One region of the Virgibacillus xinjiangensis genome, then DNA from elsewhere that is predicted to be linked to it. Evidence: a T-box and tRNA genes for the amino acid it is inferred to sense, from the RefSeq annotation. Region 1 holds a T-box; the other holds one or more tRNA genes.
The links. The T-box of region 1 lies ahead of ileS (isoleucine--tRNA ligase). A T-box ahead of a tRNA ligase gene usually reads a tRNA of that ligase, here a tRNA-Ile.

Region 1 (10,460 bases):
GAGGAAATCTATTACATTGGAGGAAGCGAAGCGCTGCCTCCACCGTTGTCGAAGGAAGAAGAGCAGGAGCTCCTCACTCTTCTTCCTAAAGGTGATAAGACAGCACGTGCCATGCTGATAGAGAGAAACCTTCGTCTGGTCGTCTATATTTCTAGGAAATTTGAAAACACAGGGATCAATATTGAAGATCTAATTAGTATCGGAACCATCGGCTTGATAAAAGCTGTAAACACTTTTAACCCAGAGAAGAAAATCAAACTGGCAACCTATGCATCGAGATGCATTGAAAATGAAATACTCATGTATCTGCGCAGGAACAATAAGTTGAAATCTGAGGTCTCATTTGATGAGCCGCTGAACATCGACTGGGACGGCAATGAACTGCTGCTCTCGGATGTGCTTGGCACGGATGAGGACATCATTACAAGGAATCTGGAATCCACGGTGGATAAAACACTGCTGAAGAAGGCACTCTCTCAGTTGAATGACCGGGAAAAGCAAATCATGGAGCTCCGATTTGGACTAGTGGGGGAGGAGGAAAAAACGCAGAAGGATGTAGCAGATATGTTAGGGATTTCCCAATCCTATATTTCCCGCCTGGAAAAGAAAATAATCAGACGTCTGAAAAAAGAATTTAATAAAATGGTTTAACCTTGTCATGTGAACCCTTCACGGCCTTCCCACCCTCTTGAGGGGGATAGATGTCTGCATAAAAACCCCCCCTGTCGGTGATACTGTCCATGAACAGCATCACCAACTGGGAGGGTTGAACAGAATGACAAGACATAAGGTTGAGATATGTGGTGTTGATACATCAAAATTGCCTGTATTGAAAAATGAAGAAATGAGAGAACTCTTTAAAAAAATGCAAGAAGGAGACGGCGAACTTTCTGCCCGAGAACAATTGGTAAACGGCAACTTAAGGCTTGTATTGAGTGTCATCCAGCGTTTTAATAATCGCGGCGAGTATGTGGATGATTTATTCCAGGTTGGTTGTATTGGTCTAATGAAATCGATTGATAACTTCGATTTATCACATAATGTCCGTTTTTCAACGTATGCTGTTCCGATGATTATTGGAGAAATCAGAAGATATTTAAGAGATAACAATCCGATCCGGGTATCCAGATCTTTAAGAGACATTGCCTACAAAGCATTGCAGGTAAGAGAAAAGCTGATCAGTAAAACGTCTAAAGAACCTACCCCGATGGAAATCGCAAAAGAAATGGATATTCCGCATGCTGATGTTGTTTTCGCATTAGACGCCATCCAGGATCCAGTATCTTTGTTTGAACCGATTTATAATGACGGCGGTGACCCGATCTATGTAGTGGATCAAATCAGTGATGATAAGGATAAAGACTCAACATGGATAGACAAGCTTTCTCTGAAGGAAGGCATGTATCAATTGAATGAGCGTGAAAAGATGATATTGAATAAAAGATTTTTCCAGGGCAAAACACAAATGGAGGTTGCCGATGAAATTGGCATATCCCAAGCACAGGTATCCCGCTTGGAAAAAGCAGCAATCAGTCAAATGAATAAGCAAATGTTTGAATAATTATGATCAGTGTCATTTTCATAAGCAGGTGACCGAAGAGCATATTCATTCCATGTGAACCGTGTCCCTGCTTATATTAGCACAGCTGTAAGTGCAAACTAATCAAGAAATACATAGTTCTCAGGCAATCGGATATCCGATGCCTGATTTTTTTGGTTAATTTATGCTTTTACAAGCAATATTCTTATTTTAATGAAAAAAACTGCCATTATCGCATATATTGTATAAAGCAGGAGGTGCGAAGATGGTGAAACTTTCAGAACTGCAAGTCAAAGAAGTGATTATGATTGATGACGGCAGACGGATCGGCCATATCTCCGACCTGGAAATCGACCCGGATCATGGTAAAATCCTGGCCATTATTCTGATTGTCAAGGATAAAAGAGATAGCCTATTCAGTAAATCGGAAGAACTTGTCATCCCCTGGAATAGGATCGTACGGATCGGATCAGATGTGATTCTGGTTAGAGAGGTTCATACCCCTTTGTTATATGGGAATCAATCGTATGCCGAGAAAGAATAAAGAAAGGAGTTATGTTAGAATAAGGCAGATAGATTCTTAGGGAGGAGATTTTTTGCAGGAACCTTTTATCAACCAGGACGGTTTCCATTTACAGATAGAAAAATGGCAGCAGATTCATCCGGGTCTCCGGGCTGGTATCTCCACCAGACTGCACGGTTCTAGTAAACCGCCTTTCCATTCACTGAACATGGGACTGCACGTAAATGACGATGTCAATGATGTGATTACTAATCGGCGGCAGCTTGCTGAACATCTGAAAATTCCCCTGGAACATTGGGTTGTGGGCGAACAAGTGCATCAGACAAAAGTAAAGAGCGTGACAGCAGAGGATAAAGGACGAGGGGCGCTTTCCCAGCAGATGGCTGTGCCTGGTACAGATGGGCTTATAACTAGTGAAGAAGGTCTCTTATGTGCGGCCGTTTTCGCCGATTGTGTACCGTTATTCTTTTTTGACCCGACTACAGGCTTTGTAGGTGTGGCACATGCAGGGTGGAAAGGAACCGTGCAGCGCATTGCTGAGAAAATGGTTGAAGCCTTTCAAAAGCTGGGTTCAGACCCGTCTAATCTTTTGGCAGTGATTGGCCCGTGTATATCACAAGAAAATTATGAAGTCGATGAGCATGTCGTTCGGTATTTGACTTCGGATGAAAAAGAGACTGCTGTATATGAAAAGGGAATAAATCAGTATTTCTTGGATTTGAAACAGTTAAACGCAGAAATTCTTTTACAAGCAGGGCTGGTACGTAATAATATAGATATAACAAAATATTGCACCTATGAACATAAAGAGCTATTTTTCTCGCATCGGCGTGATCAGGGAAGAACCGGAAGAATGCTTGGTTATATTGGCTATCAGCCATAAATGTACAGGGAGGAGCAAGGAGAAACAATGGATGTAGCAGCAAACCTGGAAGATATAAACCAGAAAATCAGACAGGCATGTGAAAGAAGTAATCGAAATCCTGATGAAATAACCATTATAGGAGTAACGAAATATGTTACAATAGAACGAACAGAGGAGACGGTTCAGGCGGGGGTTAAAAATCTTGCCGAAAACCGCATGGAAGGTTTTTTGGAGAAATACAACCATCTAAATAATGAAGCTATATGGCACTTTATTGGCACACTTCAGTCCAGAAAAGTGAAAGAAGTAATTAATCAGGTGGATTACCTTCATTCTCTCGACCGCAAGTCTCTGGCGAAAGAGATCAATAAAAGGGCATCTAAGCCTGTTGATTGTTTTGTCCAAGTAAATGTGAGCGGGGAAGACACGAAGCACGGCATGGCTCCGGATGAGGTGGTGCCTTTCCTCCATGCAATCGAATCTTATGATAAAGTGCGCGTTGTCGGGTTGATGACAATGGCCCCTCATATTGAAGATGAAGAGCAGATTCGAAGGTATTTTCGACAGCTATCCGCTTTAAGGGATGAAGTGCAAGGATTGGAACTCCATCATGCTCCATGCAATTATCTTTCTATGGGCATGAGCAATGACTATGAACTTGCTGTAGAAGAGGGAGCTACCCACATTCGCATCGGTTCCAGCCTGGTTGGTTCACAAATATGATAGCGAGGTGACAAGATGAGTATCAAAGAAAAACTCAAAAATTATTTCACTGTAGATGATGAGTACGAGTATGAATATGTGGAAGATGCCACCGAACAGGAGAACGAACCAATGGTTAAACAGAAGGGGCAGAATGTTGTCAATTTGACTAGCATGCAGCAGCCTTCTTCCAAGGTCGTGCTTTGTGAACCACGCACGTATAATGAGGCACAGGAAATCGCGGATAATATCGTCAACCGCAGAGCTGTAGTGATTAACCTGCAGAGAGTGGACACGCAGCAGGCAAAACGGATTGTCGACTTTCTGAGCGGAACCGTATATGCGGTGAATGGGGACATTCAAAAACTCGGTGCAGCTACGTTCCTCTGCACTCCGGATAATGTAGATGTGTCCGGTACCATTACAGACACATTAATGGAAACCGATGATTATAACAAAGGATGGTAGAAGATGGGTTTTATTTTTAGTGTATTGAACACTGCATTAACGTTGTACAGCTATGCCATCATCATTTATATCCTGATGTCTTGGTTCCCGGGTGCCCGGGAATCTTCGTTTGGGGAGATGCTGGCAAAAATAACGGAACCTTATCTTGAAGTGTTCCGACGTTTCATTCCTCCGCTGGGAATGATCGACCTTTCGCCGATCGTGGCAATCATTGTCTTGCATTTTGCAAGGTATGGACTGGTCGAATTATTTTACATGGTAGGCATGTAGGAGATAGATATGGAAATTTATCAGCATTTTAGGAAAGAAGAACAGCCGTTCATCGATCAGGCATTTTCATGGAAAGAGAGTGTGGAGGACACCTTTGTCCCCAAGTTGACGGATTTCCTCGATCCGAGGGAACTGCAGATTCTGGAAACGGTCATCGGAAGCCAGAATGAAGAACTGAAGCTGCTCACGAGTGGTGGAGGCATTCATGTGGAAAGGAAGCGGGCTATCATTGCTCCTTACTATGAAGAGATAACTGAAGCAGACTTTCAACTTTCTCTATTGCAGGCGGAATATCCAACTAAGTTCATATCCCTCTCCCACCGTGATGTTATGGGAGCATGCATGTCACTTGGTATCAAACGCAAAAAACTGGGGGACATGCTAGTGGATGAAGGAAAAATTCAGGTAGTGGCGGCAGACGAGATTGCACCATATATCGTGGCAAACTTGACCGAAGTGAAAAAAGCAAAAATCAGCCTGGAAGAAAAGCCTTTTACATATTTTCTGGAAGAGGAGAAGGAGTGGAAGGAATCCGACCAAACGGTTTCCTCCTTACGGCTGGATGCTGTGTTAAAGGAAATCTACCGTATGTCGAGAAAGGACGCGGCAGCACTCATTTCGAGTCAGCAGGTGAAAGTAAACTTCAGGCTTGTAGATGACAGTAAGTTTATTCTGCAAGAGGGGGACCTCCTTTCTGTCAGAGGTAAAGGAAGAAGTAAATTGGTTGCGGTAAACGGTCGGACCAAGAAGGACAAGTGGAGGATAACTACAGCAATTCTGAAATAACCATTGTTGCAGGACATTTGCAAGGAATGGCGAAAGAATATAGTAATCCATTCTTTTATAGGAGGTGGCGGGGATGCCATTAACACCGTTGGATATTCATAATAAAGAATTTACCAGAGGGTTCCGCGGCTATGATGAAGACGAAGTGAATGAATTTTTGGATCAGGTTATCAAGGATTACGAGGCAACAATCAGGGAGAAAAAAGACTTACAGGAGAAAGCAGCACGGTTGGAGGAGAAATTGAGCCATTTCACTAATATTGAAGAAACGCTCAATAAGTCGATCCTGGTAGCACAGGAAACAGCTGAAGAGGTTAAAGGAAGTGCTTCCAAGGAATCGAAACTCATTATCAAAGAGGCGGAAAAGAATGCAGATCGAATCATCAATGATGCATTGAGCAAGTCGCGGAGAATCTCCATGGATGTAGAAGAATTGAAAAAGCAGGCAAAGGTTTTCCGAACACGTCTGAAGATGTTAGTGGAAGCCCAATTGGAAATGATTGAGAATAATGATTGGGAGGATCTTTTTGACGAAGAAATCGGTGATGAACTTGAATTGATTGAAAATCGCTCACAGACTTGACTCACAATCAAATATTACATATAATTCATACAGATATATCTTCAATTGAATACTTTTCAATTACAATGATGGAGACAGTACAGTAGTTAAAGCTGCCAAGCGAGCCGGGAAATGGTGGAAGCCCGGCACAGCGAAGCTTCTGGAATATCACTCCTGAGTATCCATTATGAATGATAGTAATGATGGACGGTCTATTCCCGTTACGAATATCGAGTGAATTTAAAATAATCTTATAGTATTTTAAATTTATAAGGGTGGTACCGCGAGTCTTCTCGTCCCTTTGGGGATGCAGATGCTCGTTTTTTTTATCTCATACACCTTTTTCAAGTTGAGTTCAAACCATGTTAGTTGAGAGAAACAATCGCAACTGATGGAAACACATGCTGGAATTTACTAAAGAACAGGAGGAACAGCAATGGATTATAAAGAAACGCTGCTCATGCCGAAAACAGAATTTCCAATGCGAGGAAATCTGCCGAATAAAGAGCCGAAGAGACAGGAACAATGGGATGAAAACAATATTTATGAAAGAGTACAGGAAAGAACCAAAGACCGTCCATTGTTTATTCTTCATGACGGACCTCCGTATGCCAATGGGGATTTACATATAGGCCATGCACTCAATAAAGTGCTGAAAGATTTCATTGTTCGCTATAAGTCAATGAGCGGCTATCATGCGCCATATATCCCGGGATGGGACACACACGGGCTTCCGATTGAAACAGCGTTGACAAAAAAGAAAAAAATCAAGAGGAAAGAGCTGGGCATTGCTGAGTTTCGTGAAATGTGCGCGGAGTATGCGATGGGACAGGTTGATAGTCAAAGAACGCAATTTAAACAAATGGGTGTCCGAGGAGACTGGGACAATCCGTACTTGACATTGACAAAGGATTACGAAGCGGCACAAATCCGGGTGTTCGGGGAAATGGCTAAGAAAGGCTATATCTATAAAGGTCTGAAGCCTGTCTATTGGTCGCCTTCATCCGAATCTGCTTTGGCAGAAGCTGAGATAGAATACCATGATAAGCGCTCTCCATCCATCTATGTATCATTTCAAGTGAAAGATGGCAAGGATCTCTTGGAGGGAGATGAAAAGTTCGTAATTTGGACCACTACTCCTTGGACGTTGCCAGCCAACTTGGGAATCAGCATCCACCCTGAATTGGAGTACAATGTCGTTCAGGTAGGACAGGAAAAATTCATTATTGCCCATGCACTATTGGAACAAGTGTCAGAGGAACTGGGATGGGAAGATGTGCAGATTGTAAAAACCTTCCAAGGCAAGGAAGCTGATAGAATCGTAGCACAACATCCATTTTATGATCGGGATTCCTTGATCATGCTGGGAGAGCATGTAACTACCGATGCAGGTACAGGGTGTGTCCATACGGCACCTGGGCACGGGGAAGATGACTTCATTGTGAGCAAGGCCTATGGTCTTGAACCTTTATCTCCTCTTGATGACAAAGGTGTATTTACTGCAGAAGCACCAGGTTTTGAAGGACTCTTCTATGACACAGCAAACAAGAATATTACAGAAAAACTGGAAGAAGTAGGAGCGTTGTTGAAGCTCACGTTCATTACTCACTCCTATCCGCATGATTGGCGTACAAAGAAGCCGACCATCTTCCGTGCAACTTCCCAATGGTTTGCTTCCATTAAGGATTTCCGTCAGGATATTCTCGATGAGATCAACCGAATTAACTGGTATCCTTCATGGGGCCAGACACGTCTGCATAACATGGTGCGGGACAGGGAAGATTGGTGTATTTCCCGCCAGCGGACCTGGGGAGTCCCAATTCCTGTCTTCTATGCGGAAGATAATACGCCAATTATCACGGATGAAACGATTGAACATGTCTCCAATCTGTTCAAAGAGCATGGTTCTAATATATGGTTTGAGAAAGAAGCGAAGGATCTGCTGCCGGAAGGCTTTATCTCAGATCATAGCCCAAATGGCAAATTCACGAAAGAAACGGATATCATGGACGTTTGGTTCGATTCTGGATCTTCCCATGAGGCGGTGCTGATGAACCGTGAAGACCACCGCCGTCCTGCTGATGTTTACCTTGAAGGAAGCGACCAATACCGTGGCTGGTTCAACTCTTCAATTTCTACAGCTGTTGCTGTAACAGGAAAAGCACCATATGAAAATATCATTAGCCATGGATTTGTCCTGGACGGAAATGGCCGTAAAATGAGCAAGTCATTAGGCAATGTCATCGTGCCATCCAAAGTGCAAAAGCAATTAGGGGCAGATATCCTAAGGCTATGGGTTTCTTCGGTAGATTACCAAGCGGACGTTCGTATTTCCCAGGAGATACTGAAACAGACATCGGAAGCCTATCGTAAGATCCGTAACACATTTAGGTTCATGCTTGCTAACCTGTCCGATTTCAATCCAGAAACAGACAGGGTTGCAGAGGCGGAGATGGAAGAAGTGGACCGTTATATGCTGCATAGGCTGCAGCGGCTGCTTGCAGATGTGAGGGAGAGCTACGACAGATTCGAATATTCACCAATCTTCCATCAGATTCATAATTTCTGTACGGTTGATCTGAGCTCCTTTTATCTGGATTTCGCCAAGGATGTACTGTATATCGAAGCAAAGAACAATAAACGCCGTCGCAGTATCCAGACAGGCTATTATGAAATCCTGACGACATTGGTAAAACTTCTCGCACCGATCATTCCTCATACTACGGATGAAGTATGGGAGTACATCCCGGGAGTGGAAGCGGAAAGTGTCCAGTTGACTGACATTCCGGAGCCGAGGGACATTGCCGGATACGAACAGATTGAAGATAAATGGGATCATTTCATGAATGTTCGTGATGATGTTCTGAAAGCCCTCGAAGAAGCCAGAAATGAAAAAATAATTGGTAAATCCCTGGAGGCAAAAGTTACTTTGGCACCTAAGGATGCTCATACGAAACAGGTTCTTCAGGAGATGGAACATCTACATCAGTTCCTAATTGTTTCTGAAGCGGATATCAGCAATCAAACCGCCTCAGGCAATGATTATAAATACGTGGAGGTTTCCGTGGAGAAACACCCGGGAGAAAAATGTTCTCGTTGCTGGGTAGCTTCAGAAACGGTCGGTCATGATCATGACCATCCAGAATTATGCTCTCGATGTGCAGAGGTTGTGAAAGAACATTACGAGAGTTAAAAAACGTCCCCCTTGTATACGGCAAGGGGGATTTTTCATTGAAAAAGGATCTCGTACAGTATAAGATAGTGAAGACGCAGGAAATGGAATCGGGGGAAAAGTAATGTATGTGTACTATCTCTTTGCATTGATCGTGATCATCCTTGATCAGTTGACTAAATGGGTGGTTATAAGAACCATGGAGCTTGGTGAGCAGATCACTGTAATGGAAGGATTCTTCTATTTTACTTCTCACCGGAATTCGGGGGCTGCTTGGGGCATATTCCAAGGACAAATGCTGTTTTTCTATATTGTCACCCTACTTGTGGTGGCGGGCGTTATATTTTATATGCAAAAATATGCCAAGAACGATAAACTGCTTGCAACAGCCCTAGGCCTTATATTAGGAGGTGCCCTCGGCAATTTTATCGATCGGCTGGTGCATCGAGAAGTGGTCGACTTTATTGATGTGATTATTTTCGGGTATGATTTCCCCATTTTCAACATAGCTGACTCGGCCCTTACCATCGGTGTGATCTTGATCATCATCGGAACAATACTGGAGGAAACGAAGAAAGGAAAGACAAATAAATGAGCTCATTCAGCCATCTGGTAACAGAAAACCAGGCAAATCAGCGTTTAGATAAATTACTGACAGAACTTAACCAGGAAAACTCCCGGTCCCAGGTCCAAACCTGGATTTCGGACGGATATGTCCAAGTGAACGGCAGAAATATGAAGGCCAATTATAAATGCCAGATTAATGATGAAATCGTGTGGTCTATTCCGGAAGCGGAACCACTTGATCTAACTGCCGAGGATATCCCGCTTGACATCCTTTATGAAGATCGCGATCTGCTGGTCGTCAATAAGCCGAAAGGAATGGTTGTCCACCCTTCTGCAGGTCATGAGAAGGGAACATTGGTGAATGCTCTCCTTCATCATTGCCATGACCTTTCAGGGATCAATGGCGTAGAGCGTCCGGGCATTGTTCATCGTATTGATAAGGACACCAGTGGGCTATTAGTTGTTGCAAAAAGTGACTATGCCCATGCCGAATTATCGGAACAGCTGGCAAACAAGGAGATCACCCGTAAATACGAGGCTGTCGTTCATGGAGAGATTCCCCATGAGACAGGGATGGTGGATGCCCCAATCGGCCGGGATCCCAAAGACCGGCAGAAAATGGGGGTTGTGGAAGGCGGGAAAAATGCAATTACGCACTTCCGTGTACTTAAAAGTTATCCGGATTACTCGCACATTGAATGTCAATTAGAAACAGGACGTACCCATCAAATCAGGGTACATATGAAATATGCGGGTTTTCCATTGGTAGGAGACCCGAAATACGGCCCGAGAAAGACACTGGGAACAGACGGACAGGCACTGCATGCCAGAACTTTGGGGTTTGTCCACCCTCGCTCTGGTGAATGGATGGAATATGAAGTGGCTCCACCCTCAGCTTTTCAAGAGATCTTGTCTTATATTGAGAAATTATATTGACAGGTGACACAGAACCTGCAATAATATAGAGAGTTGAATATGACCTTTTAATAAAGTCCCGTGAGGCTG
Region 2 (10,460 bases), on a different contig from region 1:
AAAAGTATCTCCATATGGATATTCTCTGTCCCAATCAGTCGTAGCATTGATTCCTGGAAGCTTGTCCAGATTCTCGGCTACCTTCGCATATTCTTCTGCAGTAACATCTTTATTTTTTACAATCTGCGGTGTCAGAGAATAGGCTTTATCCAGCTCTTTCTTTATGGCTATTACTTCTTTCTCCTGTTTGGAGAAATTGCTGATCTCTTCTTCTGTGATTTCTTCTAAAACCGCATTGTAGTACTCTGCATTGCTCATGTCTACTGCTTCTTCATCCGATACTCGGCTTTCTGCTTCTTCCTTATGTTTCAAATACCAATACTCTTTTTTATTTCGCTCCGTCAATAATCCGGTGTCCATACTGATCAACTCTGCAAGTGATTCCGCAACCTCGAGGCGTTCATCCGCCTGTGTACCTTTGGGAGGTGTATAAGTGATTGAATAGACGGGTTCATTGTCGACCACCACATTCTGATTACGGTCAAAAATTTTCCCCCGGGGAACGGGTATCTTCGTTGTATCCTGGATGGTCCGGTCAATCTCCTCCTGGAACTCTTCCCCATTCAATATCTGTACAACACCGAGCTGAAGTATCAGTACCGAGAACAACAAAAACACAATAAAAAACAGTATATTCAATCGGACGGGAAGCTGTGATTTTTTCCTCTTTTTCTCTCTGACCATAATTCCTCCCCCATACGAAAATTCATGATGCTCCATCTAACATTATACCATGTACAGCATCATTTTTAATATGGTCAGCGATTTTTTTCATCTGTCATCTGGTCTTTGACCGGGACCTCTTTTTTATTAGGAGTGGTCAAATAAATATCTTTTACGAACAGATAAACAAAGAGATGTCCTGTACCGAAAATGATCAATAAGACAGGGATTACTTGATCCGCAGTAAAAAGAGAGACACTGATCAGAAAAACAACGATGGAAATTACCCTCCCCAAATTCATGAATAATTCGCGGACAACAATATATTCCACTCGAAGCTCCTTGGCCTTCCATCCCTTTCCAATGACATCATACGTCATGGAAGCATAAGGAACATTGATGATGGGGTAGGCAATCCCGATAAACACGGCGTATAGCAGGAGAAGGAGATAGTTGATATGGAACAGAATGATGAAGATGGAAAAGTACAGAATGACAGCCCCAGTCAATATTGCTTTCTTTCTCAGATGGGGTTTGATGAATTTGGTGGCTACAAAATAAAAAACCAATGACAGCCCGGATAAAAAGAGATTGAAGGTACCTAATGCAAATTCACTCTGTGTGACCACATACACCCAAATGGAAATCACAAAGAGAAAGATCCCTTCCCTGAGTCCTTGGGCAATATGTGCATGCAAAATTCGCTTCCAATTCTTATTATGCTTCCTTTCTTCAAGGATCCGGCGGAAGTGGAAGCTGCCCTCTGCTCTTCTGCGGGCCAAAAAGAAACTGGACGCAACAGCAAGGATGAACAAGGCGAATGAAATTGCGAAAATGGTCGTATAGCCCAGATTCTCGGGCAGTTTAGCTATGATGGTCCCAGCCAAAATCGGACCGATCATCCCTCCAAAAGATTGCAGGACGCCAAGGAATCCATTGAAGAAATCTCTTGTTTCAGGCTCGGTAATCTCGAAGGTGAGCACATTAAATGCAAGCCAGTAGAAGCCATAGCCGATTCCAAGCAAACTACCCAGCATAAAATTAAATGTGGAAGCATTCTCTCCTATAATAAGAACACTTAAGAAAAACAGAGATAAAAATATAACTCCCAGCCGGAGGACAATTACTCTGTCCACCTTCTTCGCCATTTTTCCTGCAAGGATGAACGTAGCAGGCTGGAACAAAACAATACCGAGATTATACATAGCGATGGTGATATAATCACCAGATTGCTTCCAAAGATAAATATTGACAAAAGTGTTCGACAGAAAAATCCCGAGCGAGTAAAGACCGCCAATTAATAGGAGAAGCAGCAGATCTCTAGTGATATCCATTTTTTCGTGAAGGAAATTAAGTTTCTTTTGCATGGCTGAATACTCCTTTTTGTTACTAATAGTGTTGGCAAATGAGTATCAGATATGCAAAAGCTATTTAGACAAACAAAAACACGGGCATATGCCCGTGTTTATCATTATTTTGCTTCGTTATAATTCTTTTCCACTTGTTCCCAGTTTACAACATTCCAGAAAGCTGAAATGTATTCAGGACGCTTGTTTTGGTATTTGAGGTAGTATGCATGCTCCCATACATCCAAACCTAGGATTGGAGTTTTTCCTTCCATTACCGGGGTATCTTGGTTTGGAGTACTTGTAACTTCCAACTCCCCGTTATTTACGACCAGCCATGCCCAGCCGGAACCGAAGCGGCCTGCTGCTGCATTACCGAATTCTTCTTTGAATTTGTCGAAGCTGCCAAATTTGGAGTTTATTTTCTCAGCTAGCTCACCGGATGGCTCGCCGCCGCCGTTCGGGGATAGAACTTTCCAGAACAGGCTGTGGTTAGCATGTCCGCCGCCGTTATTGCGGACAGCTGTACGAGCACTCTCAGGCACTGCATCCAAGTTGCTCAGCAGATCTTCCAGAGATTTTTCCTGCAGGTCGGAATGTCCTTCCAAAGCAGCATTTAACTTAGTCACATAAGTATTATGATGCTTTGTGTGGTGAATATTCATGGTTTCTTTGTCAATTGTTGGTTCCAATGCATCATATGCATACGGTAGTTCCGGTAATTCGAATTGTGCCATAATAAGTTCCTCCTCTAATCGATTTATAAAGGATTGAAAATTCACCCTTTAATTTAAAGATTATCAGAGGTGCATGACGGATGCAAATCATATGCATGTTTTATCTAAACCTGTCAGCAAAGCACAAAAAAAGAAAGCATCTGCTTTCTTTTAAAATGATGGCTCGGGACGGAATCGAACCGCCGACACACGGATTTTCAGTCCGTTGCTCTACCGACTGAGCTACCGAGCCGATTATGTAGTGGAGGAGGAAGAGGGATTCGAACCCCCGCGGGCTTTGACACCCCTGTCGGTTTTCAAGACCGATCCCTTCAGCCAGACTTGGGTATTCCTCCGAAACAATATGGTGGACCCTGCAGGACTCGAACCTGCGACCGATCGGTTATGAGCCGATAGCTCTGACCAACTGAGCTAAGGGTCCTTCAAGTAATGGGGCGACCGGTGGGAATCGAACCCACGAATGCCGGAGCCACAATCCGGTGCGTTAACCACTTCGCCACGACCGCCATATTACATACAAATGATAATTGGTAGCGGCGGAGGGGATCGAACCCCCGACCTCACGGGTATGAACCGTACGCTCTCGCCAGCTGAGCTACACCGCCACATGGCTCCACAGGCAGGATTCGAACCTGCGACCGATCGGTTAACAGCCGATAGCTCTACCACTGAGCTACTGTGGATCAATAAGAAATTAAAATGTGTGATTAACAGCACAAGAATTAATTTATCACATTCGACAAAATATGTCAATATCTAATTTAAATCTTTTTAAAAAATATGTATGCACTCGTCGAAAACGACAATATTTAATATACCATCTGATGGATATATTTGCAAGGTATATTTCAAAAAAACCGAGGAAAGGAACATTTTTTCGTCCCCTCCCTCAGACCTTTTATCCGCCTAGGACATCTTCTGCGATATTCACCGCATGATCGCCAATTCGTTCCAGGTTGCTGATCATATCAACAAAGACAATCCCAGCTGTTCCTGTACACAATCCTTCATTCATACGGATGATATGTTTTTTGCGGTAATCTCTTTCCATATCATCAATCTGATCCTCTTTTTGCACCACGGCAAGCGCCTCTTCTCTGTTCATCCCTTCGAGAGCTTTTACAGCCTGTTTGACGGTCAAAATGGTCAGATCAAACATATTGTTGAGATCCTGCATGGCCTGTTCGGTCAGATGGACTTTATGCGCCCGCTTATAGTCGACCAGCTCGATGATATTCTCAAAGTGGTCGCCAATCCGTTCAATATCCCGGACAGAGTCCATGAGCGCTGTATGCTTGGCACTATCCGCTTCTGACAGGGATTCAGCAGAAATGTTAACCAAGTAGTCCGTGATTTCTTTATCCAGGTTATTCAAAGCCCCTTCTATCTGCATGGCCATTTCCGAATGCTTCTGCAAGCTTGTTGTCAAATAAAGATTCGTTTCTTCAAGGCCTTTGGCAGCATAGTCACCCATGTGGACAACTTCTTCCTTCGCCTGATCCAACGCAAGTGTGGAAGACTGCTGGATAAAAATAGGATCCAAATGCTTCGGCTTATATTCAACCATGACATCTTCACCTGGCACCAGTTTAGTAGCCATCCACGCCAATGCTCCGATGAATGGAAATTGCACAATCACATTGGCAAGATTGAAGCTACCATGCGCAAAAGCGATCGTCATCTCAGGAGTGAGTTCCAACTGGGCCTGCAGAAAGCCGATGAACTGTGTGTAGAAACCAAGCAAGAGCAGAACTATAACTGTACCGACCAAGTTGAAAGTGACATGGGTCAATGCTGCTCTCTTAGCAGCTACAGAAGCTCCTAATGAGGCTAGTACAGCTGTGATTGTTGTCCCAATATTATCTCCGAACAATACCGGCAATGCGGCATCCAATGAGATTGCCCCTTGTGAGAACAGACCCTGGAGCACACCAATGGTTGCAGAAGAACTTTGAACTATTACAGTGAACACCGTACCTATTACCACACCAAGGATTGGGTTAGAACTCATACTGACCGTCAAGTCTTGGAAAGCCTGCAATTCACGTAATGGAGACATGCCACTGCTCATAAATTCCAGTCCTAAGAATAAAGCACCAAAGCCGAAGATGGTTTGTCCGATATGATTGACTTTAGGATTTTTAAAGAAGAAAAGAAGAAATGAACCCACTGCTGCAATTGGCAGAGCATATTCACCAATATCAATACCGATAATGAATGCTGTAACCGTTGTACCTATGTTTGCCCCCATAATCACGCCGATTGCCTGTCTAAAGGACATGAACCCGGCATTCACCAGCCCGATTGTCAGGACTGTCGTACCAGTACTGGACTGAATCAAAATGGTGACGACAATACCGGCAAGGACTCCCATGAAAGGATTGCTGGTGAACTTGTCAAGGAGGTCCCGCAGCCGGTCACCTGCTGTTTTCTGCAGTCCGTCTCCCATATACTTGATTCCCAGAAGGAAAATACCCAGTCCTCCAATGAATTCGAAAATCAGCGTTTGCACATCAATATCCAAAATTTAAACCTGCCCTTCAATGTCGAAGTTTGTCATATACCCCTACTATTATTAAATGAACGTTAAGGTTTTGTAAAGGTATACGTAGAAACTTCACATTAAATTTACATTCTTTCTTCAATAGCTGTCTTTTCCTATTGCTCCAATACTTTATAGTTCCTCTGTTCTCGGTGATATATCCATAAAAAGACCCCTGCCTGAATTTCATGGAAGCAGGGGTCAAACCAACTATTCGTTTATCATTTCCACCATGATTTTCGTGCCATCGACATGAATTACTTTCACCGGCACGCCCTTCTCTATCCACTGGCCATTGGATACAGCACTATAGTCTTTATTTTCGATGCGGATCGTTCCAGAAGGGCGCAAACTATTCAAGGTGACGCCTGTCATGCCCACCAGACTCTTGTACTGTTTATTCATGGAACTATAGCCCGCCTCATCTGTTAATTGATCTGTCAGAGCTATCTTCGTCCACATTTCTCTTGTTTTAAAAACCTTCAAAAATAAGAGGGATCCACCGGCTCCAAGTAGGACTCCCAGTACAGCATAAAGGCCTGTAATAAAATCAGGTGCAGCCAAGGCTACCGATAACACCATCGCTGCAAGCCCCAGTGTGGCCAATGTCCCATCATTGACTACTTTACCGTCAACGACGATGAGCAACAATCCTACAAAATAAATGACAAGCATAAGGATAAATGAACTTGTTTCCACATATGCTGAAAAATAGACGGTAATAAAACCCAGCCCCAATAGAGCAAAAAGGCCACGGGCGTTCACAAGAACTTCTCCGATCAAGAACAAAGTTCCCAGGGCAGTTATCACCATCCCTATCCAAGAGACATCAAATAATTCCATTGCATTTCTCCTCCCCGCAAATACATACGATTTTATAAAAAATAAGTTTCAAAAAGGAGCAAAATGTATGAGCTTTCTTAAAAAGAGCTTCCTATATATCATTGCTATGCTTCTTTGTCTAAGTATATATCAGGATTTGTTTTCAGGTAAATCTTATCGTCCTCTAGTCGAAAAAGCTCCTTATACGGATGAATGGAAAGAATATGAAGCCATTCAGATAAAAGCTCAACCAGGTGATACCGTATTGTCAGTTGTTGAGAAGCTCAATAGCTCACAAGCCGATTCTTTGGATATAGATCAGATTATAAAGGATTGGAGGACCATCAATCCAACGAGCAACCCACATGAATTGGTTCCCTCTAATTATTATTATTTTCCACGATACAAGTAAAATGGAAAAGGAGGCTGATTCTTGATCAGCCTCCTTCTTCTATACGAACGGCAAAATGAAAAGAGTGATTAAAATGGAGATCGCACCAGCAGCGATTGCGATGTTCCCCAGTGAATCTGCTCCACGGCTTCTGGAAACAAAACCCAACACAATTCCTGCACCGCCCAGTATGACCGGCCAGATAAAAAAGGAAATGACTGAAAGTGCAATCCCTATCCATCCATAGGTACTGTTGACCTCATCTTCTGCCTGATCGCGGTTATCATCCAACATATTATCTGCAGTAAACTCTTGAGCATATTCCTCGTTGCGGGAACTATCCGGCTCAATACCAATAAAATCTTGGTTCTTTCGAGTTTCCCCATGATTTTCGCCATGCTCGGGAGGAGTCTCTACTCCATTCCTTGTATCTCTTGGATCCATCGATTGTACCTCCTTTTCTTACTTATTGAGGTGCGTCTTTAGCTTATGGACTTTTGCAGCATTCTAATGGTGGTACTTTTTGGAATCCACCGGAAGGGAAACTTTTGCAGATGTCTGCATATAGTGGAAGGGAATTTATTATAAAAGGAGTATGTATATATGTCCCAATTCCTTGCTCAGCTGATCCGAAGCAAATTAAGACAGCTTACCGCTCGAGAAATAGAACATTATGGAAGGCAATATGGATTTCCTGTAGACACCGTTCAAGCCCAACAGATTGCGGATTATTTAAGAAATCAGACGTATGATCCTCTCCAGTCAAAGGACCGCCAAAGGATGTGGAAGGAACTGGCAAGGATTACGGATGATGCTACCGCCCAAAAAGCACAACGACTGTTTCAGGAATTGATTCGTTCTTATGGGGTGGAGCATTTGTTCGATCGGTGATCGATAATACAACAACATTCAAGCAGGAAAAAAGGGTATGCGAATTCCCACAGGAACTCATATACCCTTTATCATATTTTTGTGATGTCTTTAGGGTCGACACAATATCTTCATGAGTGGACTAATTTATGCCTGAGTAATTTTTTCTTTCAAATCGCTATCGAATGATCCTTCACGGAGCATATCGATTTCAAACTTATATGGAGCTTTTTTATTCTTTTTGTCTTCACCTACAAAAGGGGTCTCCAAAATTTTCGGAAGGCTTGCCAATTGTGGGTGATGAACGACATAATGCAGTGCCTCAAAACCAATATGGCCGAAACCGATGTTTTCATGCCGATCTTTATGTGCACCGCGTTCGTTCTTACTATCATTGACATGGATGACCTTCAGCCGATCCAACCCGATTATTTTATCAAATTCGTTCAATACCCCATCGAAGTCATGAGCCACATCATACCCAGCATCATGAATATGGCAAGTATCAAGACAAATGGACAACTTATCATTTTCAGTTACGCCATCGATAATTTTAGCCAACTCGTCAAAGGTGCGTCCTACTTCAGAACCCTTGCCAGCCATTGTTTCCAGAGCTATCTGTACATCCCGGTCCTTTTCGAGGACTTCATTTAATCCCTCCGTTATTTTCTGAATGCCGGCGTCTGTTCCCGCGCCAACATGTGAACCTGGATGGAGGACAATCTGTTTGGAACCCAACGCAACTGTACGATCCATCTCACTGCGCAGAAAGTCTATACCCAACTGGAATGTCTCCGGTTTGACTGTATTGCCTATATTGATGATATAGGGGGCATGCACCACTATATCGTCAATCCCATTTGCTTCCATATGCTGTCGGCCTTCCATGATGTTCAGTTCTTCAATCGGCTTCCTTCTAGTATTCTGAGGAGCGCCTGTATAAATCATAAAGGTATTTGCCCCATAGGATGCAGCTAGCTCACTGGAGCCGAGCAGCATTTTCTTTCCATTCATTGACACATGTGATCCTATCTTTAACAAACCGTACACCTCTCCTTAATCTATTTACGACGCCTATTCTTTTTAACCAACTGTTTCTTGATCGACTCTTTCTGCCTCTTCATTTTCTTCTTATATCCAGGCTTGACCTGCTTCTTTTTCTTCACGTGTTTCCAAGCCTCTTTATCTATATCAGTAGCTGTCTTGGTTCGAAGATTTCGTTCATTCCATGGTTTAGCTTCACGCCATTCTCCATCTTTGACATCCGTATAAATAAAGTTTAGCCCTTTATCCTCAAGCTTTTCAATTAGCTTCACATCTTTTTCCTCGTACAGACTGACTGCAGTTCCTTCCATTCCCGCTCGAGCAGTACGGCCCACCCGGTGGATATAGAAGTCTTCTTCTTTTGGCAGCTGCGCATTGATCACATGGCTGACACCTTTAATGTCAATACCTCTTGCTGCTAAATCAGTTGCTACCACGTATTGGAATTTAAGATTCTGTATATCTTTCAGGACACGCTTTCGCTCTCGTGGCGACAAACCTCCGTGAATGAGACCAGGCTGGAGTCCTCTTTGCAAAAGAGAATCGGCCAGTTGATTGGCAGCTTCCTTACCATTCGTAAAGATGATAGCCAAGTATGGGTGGATCACCTTGGAGAGTTCCACTATTATATCGGCGGCATCACGATGCCTGACATCAATTAAGCGATGTTCCATGGTCTCAGGGGAAAAATGGTCGTCCACTTTCACATAATACGGGTTTTCCAAGTATTTTCTGAAGAAATGTTCCAATCTCTGTGGGATGGTTGCAGAGAAAACAAGCAGTTGAACATCAGGGCGGGAGCGAACCAACAGCTGATCCACATCTTGAATAAAACCGAGATCGAGCATCAGGTCCGCTTCATCTATAACAAACGAACGGGCTGTATAAATCGAAACCGCTCCTTCTTTTACCAGGTCTAATATCCTTCCAGGAGTTCCCACAATAATATGTGGAGGCTTTTTTAATTTCTCAGCCATTTTCTGTTTATCTGTCCCTCCCACCAAGAGTTTAGCCGTCCAGGTCTGTTCTTTCCCTGATATACGAATGATTTTCCTTGCCTCTTCATATATCTGTGTGGCCAATTCACGTGTTGGTGCCGTAATGACAAATTGGACTTCGCTTTCTTCCTCATTCAATTGGTTAAAAAGCGGAAGCAAGTATGCATGGGTTTTTCCAGATCCTGTTCTCGAGTGCCCAATCACGCTTTCTCCATCTAAAATAGCTGGAATGATTTCTTTCTGGATCTCCGTAGGTTTTTTAAATTGAAGGCCTTTAACGACCTCATTCATGATGGGCTGGAATGAGAAGTCTTTGAAATTTTTCTCTGACATTGATTATGCTCCTTTTTAATGCTGATGAATGATTAGTCAATCAGATGAATTGAAACGGATCTGTATCCACTTGGGAAACAAAGATGTCTATATTCTCTTTGTTCAGTCCTTTATCCAGATAATGTTTCATTGCTTCTTTCATTACACTCTCTATATAGTGACCGGGGTCAATAACCGAAAGCCCCATTTCCATAGCATCTTGGGCCATGTGGAATGACATATCTCCGGTTATATAAACATCTGCACCTTTCACTTTTGCAGCATGGATATATTTCTCTCCGCTGCCTCCTAGAACAGCCGCTTTTTTCACTTTTGCATCCAGATCACCTGTTACTCGAAGTTTCTCCAACCCGAAAGCATGTTTTACTTTTTCACTAAGTTCCCGAAGGCTCATTTCTCTTTCAAAGTGGCCAACCCTGCCAATACCGATACTTTTCCCTGGGTTTTCAAGCGGATAAATATCATAGGCCGGTTCTTCATATGGATGAGCTTCTATAACGTTGTGAATAACTTCCTTCACTTTTCCTTCAGGAACAATTGTATCCACCCTTACTTCATGGACGACTTCAAGCTTATTCTCTGAACCAATATAGGGATTCGTTCCTTCCAATGGCTTGAACGTTCCCTCGCCATCCGTCTGGAAAGAGCAATGGCTATAATCACCAATATGCCCCGCGCCTGCTTGATGGAAAGCTTTACGAATGTCCTCCAACT

Region 2: it encodes a tRNA-Ile, which carries the amino acid that the T-box ahead of ileS (isoleucine--tRNA ligase) is inferred to sense. The anticodon was not compared.

Annotation. Positions count from the first base shown of each region.
Region 1 covers NZ_JBHRSA010000034.1:60,934-71,393, forward strand. Annotated here, with positions in the region: gene sigE (RNA polymerase sporulation sigma factor SigE) at 1-651, shown strand, start outside; gene sigG (RNA polymerase sporulation sigma factor SigG) at 776-1,561, shown strand; gene ACFOGI_RS08290 (YlmC/YmxH family sporulation protein) at 1,806-2,084, shown strand; gene pgeF (peptidoglycan editing factor PgeF) at 2,137-2,946, shown strand; gene ACFOGI_RS08300 (YggS family pyridoxal phosphate-dependent enzyme) at 2,974-3,651, shown strand; gene ACFOGI_RS08305 (cell division protein SepF) at 3,667-4,098, shown strand; gene ACFOGI_RS08310 (YggT family protein) at 4,102-4,368, shown strand; gene ACFOGI_RS08315 (YlmH family RNA-binding protein) at 4,378-5,154, shown strand; gene ACFOGI_RS08320 (DivIVA domain-containing protein) at 5,228-5,737, shown strand; T-box leader at 5,794-6,020, shown strand; gene ileS (isoleucine--tRNA ligase) at 6,153-8,909, shown strand; gene lspA (signal peptidase II) at 9,013-9,483, shown strand; gene ACFOGI_RS08335 (RluA family pseudouridine synthase) at 9,480-10,391, shown strand.
Region 2 covers NZ_JBHRSA010000004.1:237,099-247,558, forward strand. Annotated here, with positions in the region: gene ACFOGI_RS02225 (peptidoglycan D,D-transpeptidase FtsI family protein) at 1-684, opposite strand, end outside; gene ACFOGI_RS02230 (MFS transporter) at 759-2,030, opposite strand; gene ACFOGI_RS02235 (superoxide dismutase) at 2,135-2,746, opposite strand; tRNA gene ACFOGI_RS02240 (tRNA-Phe) at 2,906-2,978, opposite strand; tRNA gene ACFOGI_RS02245 (tRNA-Ser) at 2,989-3,081, opposite strand; tRNA gene ACFOGI_RS02250 (tRNA-Ile) at 3,091-3,167, opposite strand; tRNA gene ACFOGI_RS02255 (tRNA-His) at 3,177-3,252, opposite strand; tRNA gene ACFOGI_RS02260 (tRNA-Met) at 3,275-3,351, opposite strand; tRNA gene ACFOGI_RS02265 (tRNA-Asn) at 3,355-3,429, opposite strand; gene ACFOGI_RS02270 (Na/Pi cotransporter family protein) at 3,645-5,270, opposite strand; gene ACFOGI_RS02275 (NfeD family protein) at 5,499-6,131, opposite strand; gene ACFOGI_RS02280 (hypothetical protein) at 6,199-6,522, shown strand; gene ACFOGI_RS02285 (hypothetical protein) at 6,562-6,945, opposite strand; gene ACFOGI_RS02290 (DUF2624 family protein) at 7,105-7,392, shown strand; gene ACFOGI_RS02295 (deoxyribonuclease IV) at 7,519-8,412, opposite strand; gene ACFOGI_RS02300 (DEAD/DEAH box helicase) at 8,433-9,746, opposite strand; gene ACFOGI_RS02305 (Nif3-like dinuclear metal center hexameric protein) at 9,787-10,460, opposite strand, start outside.